Regions from separate parts of the Streptosporangium sp. NPDC001559 genome, predicted to be linked through region 2. Evidence: predicted binding sites of a transcription regulator. Region 2 holds the regulator's gene; each other region holds the start of a gene.
What was found. The regulator LexA, encoded in region 2, represses DNA repair genes until DNA is damaged. The targets are predictions, from matches to a motif close to TCGAACANNTGTTCGA.

Region 1 (2,260 bases), on a different contig from region 2:
GCACCCGCCCGTCGGCGGTCGGCCTGCGCACCTTGACGTCCGAGGCGATCCTGGTGCCGCTTCCCTGCCGGCTCGACAGCAGGCCCGCGCCCCGCAGCTCCTGGTAGGCCGCGACCACGGTGGCCCTGCTCACCTGGAGCGCGTCGGCCAGCCCGCGTTCGGAGGGCAACCGGTCGTCGGGGAGGAGCAGGCCGTCCCCGACGGCCCGCACCAGCGCGTCCGCGAGCTTGCGATAGAGAGGGCCTCGGCCCGCCGCCCAGTCACCGAGGAGCGTGACAATGTCACGCTCGGTGGAAATACGGTCCATTTTTCCCTCTACTGGATCTGGCCACTTGTGCCAAGGGTGCCAAGGATGGACGCAGTGGGCAATGGAAGTGGACTGGAAAATGACCAATTTTCTCTTTTTCCTGGCCGCGGCCGTGTTCCTGGCCGTGGTTGTACCGCGTTTCGGCGCGGACACCCGTGACGGCCGGGACTGGAAACCCGCCGATCCCTATCCGCCGGAGCGCGCGGTCGTCACCGCCGTAACCGGCAGGCAGACCGGGCGGGCGCGGGCCGGACGACGTACGCCACGGCGGAGGGCGACGGAGGTAAGGGCGTCCGGCCCGCGCGGGACGGTCGGGGTGCGTCACCCGTAGGTTCCCCGGCCCCCGGGCGCGGCGTCTCGCCGTGCGCGGATCAGGGGCCGGGGTCGGGGGTGCTCAACAGCCGGTCGAGGGACTCCGCGGTCCCGCGGGGGTCCCCTGCCTTCTCCCGGCCGTCGGGGGACCACAGGAAGAGCCATCCGTCTCCGGCCGGGGTGGCGAAGACGATCGTCTGCCTCAGGCTCTCCGGATGCCACACCCACAGCACCGGGTCGTCCCCGCCGACCATGCGGCTGGCCAGCCCCTGCCGCGACAGTTCGGCGGACAGGGACCCAAGGTAGGTCAGACGTTGCTGGCTGAACGTGCTGGTCACGTCGGCACCTCAGGGTCGGCTGCCCCCAGGATCGCCCCAGGTCAGCCCCCTGGCAACAGGCATGGGGGAATTCTCGGAAATATCGCCTTCCGGATGGGATGGGCCGTCCCGCGCGCCCCGGAACATGCGCTGTCGTCCGGCCTCGCTCGAACAATCGTTCGGCTATATTGGACGCGCTGACGCTCCTCGGCGTGCTCTCCGGAAAATGTCGGTGGCACCCCGTAGCTTTCTGGCAACCGATCCAACCCGCGACCCTCCAGGGGGGCTCCCATGGCAGCTAACGACCGCGAGAAGGCGCTTGAGACCGCCCTCGCCCAGATCGAGCGGCAGTTCGGCAAGGGCTCCGTCATGCGACTCGGTGACGAGGCCCGCGCGCCCATCGAGGTGATCCCGACCAGTTCCATCGCGCTCGACGTCGCCCTCGGCATCGGCGGCTTCCCGAGGGGCCGCATCATCGAGGTCTACGGTCCCGAGTCCTCCGGTAAGACCACGGTCGCCCTGCACGCCGTGGCCAACGCCCAGCGGGCCGGCGGCATCGCGGCCTTCATCGACGCCGAGCACGCCCTCGACCCCGAGTACGCCAAGAAGCTCGGCGTCGACACCGACGCGCTGCTGGTCTCCCAGCCCGACACCGGTGAGCAGGCGCTCGAGATCGCCGACATGCTGATCCGTTCCGGCGCCGTCGACCTGCTGGTCATCGACTCGGTCGCGGCCCTGGTGCCGAAGGCCGAGATCGAGGGCGAGATGGGCGACAGCCACGTCGGCCTCCAGGCCCGCCTGATGTCCCAGGCGCTGCGCAAGGTCGCGGGCGCGCTCAACAACACCGGCACCACCGCGATCTTCATCAACCAGCTCCGCGAGAAGATCGGCGTCATGTTCGGCTCGCCCGAGACCACGACCGGTGGAAAGGCGCTGAAGTTCTACGCCTCGGTCCGTCTCGACATCCGCCGCATCGAGACGCTGAAGGACGGCACCGAGGCGGTCGGCAACCGCACCCGGGTGAAGGTCGTCAAGAACAAGATGGCCCCGCCCTTCCGCGTGGCCGACTTCGACATCCTCTACGGCGTCGGCATCTCCCGCGAGGGCGGCCTGATCGACATGGGCGTCGAGCACGGCTTCGTCCGCAAGTCCGGCGCTTGGTACACCTACGAGGGCGACCAGCTCGGCCAGGGTAAGGAGAACGCCCGTAACTTCCTGAAGAACCACCCCGACATCGCCAACGAGATCGAGAAGAAGATCAAGGAGAAGCTCGGCATCGGCCCCCGCCTGGACAGCCCCGCCACCCCGCCGCCCGCCGCTCCGG
Region 2 (2,260 bases):
TTACGTGGACCCGACCTACCTGGACGGTCCCTTCGACGTGGAGAAGGTCCGCAAGTGGGGGCCGATCGACCAGTACGTCGGCGGCGTCGAGCACGCGGTGCTGCACCTGCTGTACTCACGTTTCTTCACCAAGGTCCTGCACGACATGGGCATGCTCGACTTCACCGAGCCCTTCCTGCGCCTGCTGAACCAGGGGCAGGTCATCAACCAGGGCAAGGCGATGTCGAAGTCGCTGGGCAACGGGGTCGACCTGGGCCAGCAGATCGACACCTACGGCGTCGACGCGGTCAGGCTGACCGTGCTGTTCGCCGGCCCGCCCGAGGACGACATCGACTGGGCCGACGTCTCCCCGGCCGCGTCGCAGAAGTTCCTGGCCAGGGCCTTCCGCGTCATGGCCGAGGCCGGTGCGGGCTCCGCGCCCGGCGCCGACTTCTCCACCGGTGACCTGGAGCTGCGCAAGGTCGTCCACCGGACCGTGGACGAGGTCACCAAGCTGCTCGACTCGCACCGCTTCAACGTCGCGATCGCCAGGATGATGGAGCTGACGACCGCCGCCAGGAGGGCCATCGACTCGGGCCCCGGTGCCGCAGACCCGGCGGTGCGCGAGGCCGCGGAGACCCTGGCGGTCATGCTGTCCCTGGTCGCGCCGTACGCGGCGGAGGAGGGCTGGGAGCGGCTGGGGCACTCCGCCTCCGTCGCCACCGCCGGCTGGCCGGTCGCGGAGGCGGCACTGCTGGTGCAGGAGACCGTCACCTGCGTCGTACAGGTCGCGGGCAAGGTCCGTGACCGCCTGGAGGTCTCCCCGGAGATCTCCGAGGCCGACCTGGAGGCCCTGGCGCTGGCGTCGGAGAAGGTGCAGACCTTCCTGTCCGGTGCGCCCCGCAAGGTCATCATCAGGGCCCCCAAGCTGGTCAACATCGTTCCCTGACCGTGAACGCAGAAAGGAGTGACCCTCGGTTTGAGGGTCACTCCTCGCGTTCCGGGAGAGATGCCGTCGAGGCGCCTCAGAGCTTGCGCAGCACCGCCACGACCTTGCCCAGGACGGTGGCCTCGTCGCCGGGGATCGGGTCGTAGTTCGCGTTGTGCGGAACCAGCCAGACGTGGCCGTCCTTGCGCTTGAAGGTCTTGACCGTGGCCTCGCCGTCGATCATCGCGGCGACCACGTCGCCGTTGTCGGCGACGGGCTGCTGGCGGACGACCACCCAGTCGCCGTTGGCGATCGCGGCGTCGATCATGGAGTCGCCCGTGACCTGGAGCAGGAAGAGGGTGCCCTCGCCGACGAGCTGCTTGGGCAGGGCGAAGACGTCCTCCACGCTCTCCTCGGCGAGGATCGGGCCACCGGCGGCGATCCGGCCGACGAGCGGCACGTAGGCCGCGGTCGGGCGGTTGACCGAGGTCTCATCGGCGTTCGCGTCGGGGTCGACCCACAGCACCGGCTCGCCGGGCAGGCGCACCTCCAGGGCACGCGGGCGGTGCGGGTCGCGGCGCAGGTAGCCCTTGCGCTGCAGGGCCGTCAGCTGGTGCGACACGCTGGAGGTGCTGGTCAGCTGCACCGCCTCGCCGATCTCGCGCATCGACGGCGGGTAGCCGCGCTGCTGCACCGAGTCGCGGATCACCTCAAGGATCTTGCGCTGTCTGGGGGTGAGGCCGAGGGAGTCACGCCTGCGCACCGCCAGGTCACTGACGGCCGCGCCGCTCTCGTCGCGCTCACTCATATGATCTCCTCGCTCCCGGTCTGTATTGGTTGCGTCGCACACAGCGACCGTACCTCCGCCGAAGATCATACTCAAACATTTGTTCGAATGGTCCTCGAAATCGGTGGCGGCGTGGTGTACAACATCGTACGGGAGTTCGATCGACATCGTGTTCGATTCGCCGATCTTTCTTCGACATGTGTTCGGCCAGGTCGAAGAGATGGGGGGCACCGTGAAGGCGGCCACGAGGACAACCAGGCCCACGTTGACGCTGGTCAGGGGCACCGGGGAGACGGCCGCCAGGGACGCGGGCCGTGGGGCGGCCGGGGGCGGGCGGCCCGTCGCGCGCCCCCGTGGGACGGCCGCGGGACGTGCGGGCCGTACGGTTCCGGCGGCTCCGCGGAGGCGGGCCGTCGCCGGGGGGAGGGCGGCGCGCGCGACCGTCCGGCGGGGGCGCGCCCCGGTCAGGCTGACCCGCAGGGGAAGGGTCGTGGCGGTCCTGGCGCTCACGCTCCTCGTGCTGGCGGCCTTCTGGGCGGGTGCCCTCCTGGACGCGGCCTTCGCCT
Region 3 (2,260 bases), on a different contig from region 2:
GGACGCCTGCGGCACGAGCGTCAGCTCGCCGACGTCCGCTCCGTCGCGGAGGCCGCCCAGCGGGTGCTGCTGCGGCCGGTCCCGCGCCGGGCCGGGCCGGGGATCGGCGTGGCCGTCTCCTACACCTCCGCCACGGCCGAGGCCCGCATCGGCGGCGACCTGTACGAGGTGGTGACCACCCCGCACGGGGTGCGCATCATCGTGGGGGACGTCCAGGGAAAGGGCCTGGAGGCCGTCGAGACCGCCGCCGTGGTGCTCGGCGCCTTCAGGGAGGCCGCCCACGACGAGGCCAAGCTGCAGGGCGTCGTGGCCCGCCTGGAGAACGCGCTGTCGCGGGAGCTGTCGGGCGAGCAGTTCGTCACCGCCGTGCTCGCCGAGATCACCGACCTGACCGATCTCGGCGAGGCGCAGGAGGGCACCTCCATCACCGTCATCAACTGCGGCCATCCGCCGCCCATGGTGCTGGCGGCCGACGGCAGCCGTTCCTTCGCCGACCCGCCCGACGAGGCCCTTCCGCTGGGCATGGCGTCGTTGAAGGGGGCCGAGGCCGTGCCGTACCAGATCGGCTTCGAGCCCGGTGACCAGGTGCTCTTCTACACCGACGGGGTCATCGAGGCCCGGGACGGAACGGGCCGGTTCTATCCGCTGGCCGACAGGGCGCACCTGCTGAACGGCTCCGACCCGCAGCTGGCCCTCGACGCGCTACGCGCCGACCTGCTGCGTCACGTGGGCAAGCCGCTGAACGACGACGCCGCCATGCTCCTGCTACGCCACCGCACCGCCCGCCCGCTGGCCTCCTCGGCGGCCTGAGCCGCTAGCCGGCCAGGGGAACGCGGGCCGGGAGGGTGGTCTGGGCGGGCAGGCCCAGGAGGGTCTCCACCGTGACGACGAACCGCTCGGCCTCGGAGATCAGCTCCTCGGCGTCCCTCGCCGAGACCATGCGGGTCATGCCCGCCTCGGCGGCGGCCCGTTTGGTCGCGCTGGTCTCGAAGTAGGGAGCCCACTCGGCCAGCCTGGGCTCCGCCTCGGGCAGCAGCTCCCAGGCGCTGCGCAGGCGGCGCCTGCGGCCGTCCATGGGCCGTGGCCGCGCGGCCAGGATCGCGGCCGCGGCTCTGAGCGCCGCCAGGTGGGCGGCGACGTATCGGGTTGCGGGGGTCCGGGCGGCGCCCGCCTCCCCAAGACAGTCGCGCGCGTCGGCCAGGTGCGCCCGCACCGTGGACGAGAGCCGGGGCCCATCGGAATCGCTGAGCCGAGGGGTCATGTGCTTCAGCCTCCTTGGTCGCAAGCGGCTCCCGGCGTATCCGCCGGTCAGGTCAACACTCGCAGACCCCACCGACAAATCCTCCGGGCGGCCGGACGAGGAGCTTCCCCTCTCCCCGCCCGCCCCGGCCCGGCCGGGCCGCCGTGGCCGACGGTCCCGGAAAGGCCAACCACCCTGGACGTGGACCGCGAGCCCCACGTCATCACATCGAACATAAATTCGATCACTGGTAGTGTCAAGTAAACGAACGAACAAAAGTTCGACACCACCGGGCAGCCTGAAACCATACGAATCACCCACCCCGGAAGAACCGCCGGAGAGCCGCCGGTCGCGCGCGGACAAGCCGGGGCGGTCACAGCCAAGGGGTTTCGGACATCCCCCGGCCTCCCCCCGCACGCAGCGGACGTACGGCCGCCGCCGCACCCCTTTCCCTGCCATATTGGCTGATTTATAGGCCTGTGCCTGCTTTAAATGTTCAAGGTGGAGTTTGAGCGTTGTGCGGTTTTCCGCGACGTCTCGGCGGCCCGGAGTCACGGGCATCGCGTGTTCGGTATCCCCCATGACGAGAACACGGCCCGGTGTTCACAGGGCGGGGAAACAGCCGTCAAGACGGGCCCGCCACGGCGCGCTTTCCCGCACCCGTACGACAGCCCCGGGAACGACCGTGCCCCCGGTCCTTGAAGGACCGGGGGCACGAAGAACCGCGTTCACTCCGTCAGCGGACGAATCTGCCCCGGACGTGCACCGGGACTCCCGTGCCGAGCATGCCGGGCAGGACCGCGGCGACGTTCATCGGCAGCCGCACACAACCGTGGGAGGCCGGGGCCAGCGGCACCGAGAGCGCGCCGTGCAGGGCGATGCCGCCGTTGAAGAAGATCGGGTTGTATAGCTGACCGAGGTATGACCTGTGCCAGCCGCTCCTGCGCCAGGTCGTCTTGTAGTCGCCCGTCGGCGTGCGGGCGCCGCCGCAGAACTTCTGGGTCTTGCCCTCCCAGGTGG

Region 1: the regulator LexA is predicted to act here: its motif matches at 1,104-1,119, upstream of recA (recombinase RecA).
Region 3: the regulator LexA is predicted to act here: its motif matches at 1,509-1,524, upstream of ACFYY8_RS04405 (SAV_6107 family HEPN domain-containing protein).

Annotation. Positions count from the first base shown of each region.
Region 1 covers NZ_JBIAVG010000009.1:217,373-219,632, forward strand. Annotated here, with positions in the region: gene ACFYY8_RS21430 (PLP-dependent aminotransferase family protein) at 1-307, opposite strand, end outside; gene ACFYY8_RS21435 (hypothetical protein) at 387-638, shown strand; gene ACFYY8_RS21440 (hypothetical protein) at 679-957, opposite strand; gene recA (recombinase RecA) at 1,228-2,260, shown strand, end outside.
Region 2 covers NZ_JBIAVG010000016.1:35,667-37,926, forward strand. Annotated here, with positions in the region: gene leuS (leucine--tRNA ligase) at 1-928, shown strand, start outside; gene lexA (transcriptional repressor LexA) at 1,005-1,715, opposite strand; gene ACFYY8_RS30775 (hypothetical protein) at 1,915-2,260, shown strand, end outside.
Region 3 covers NZ_JBIAVG010000002.1:70,211-72,470, reverse strand. Annotated here, with positions in the region: gene ACFYY8_RS04410 (PP2C family protein-serine/threonine phosphatase) at 1-810, shown strand, start outside; gene ACFYY8_RS04405 (SAV_6107 family HEPN domain-containing protein) at 815-1,261, opposite strand; gene ACFYY8_RS04400 (peptidoglycan-binding protein) at 1,977-2,260, opposite strand, start outside.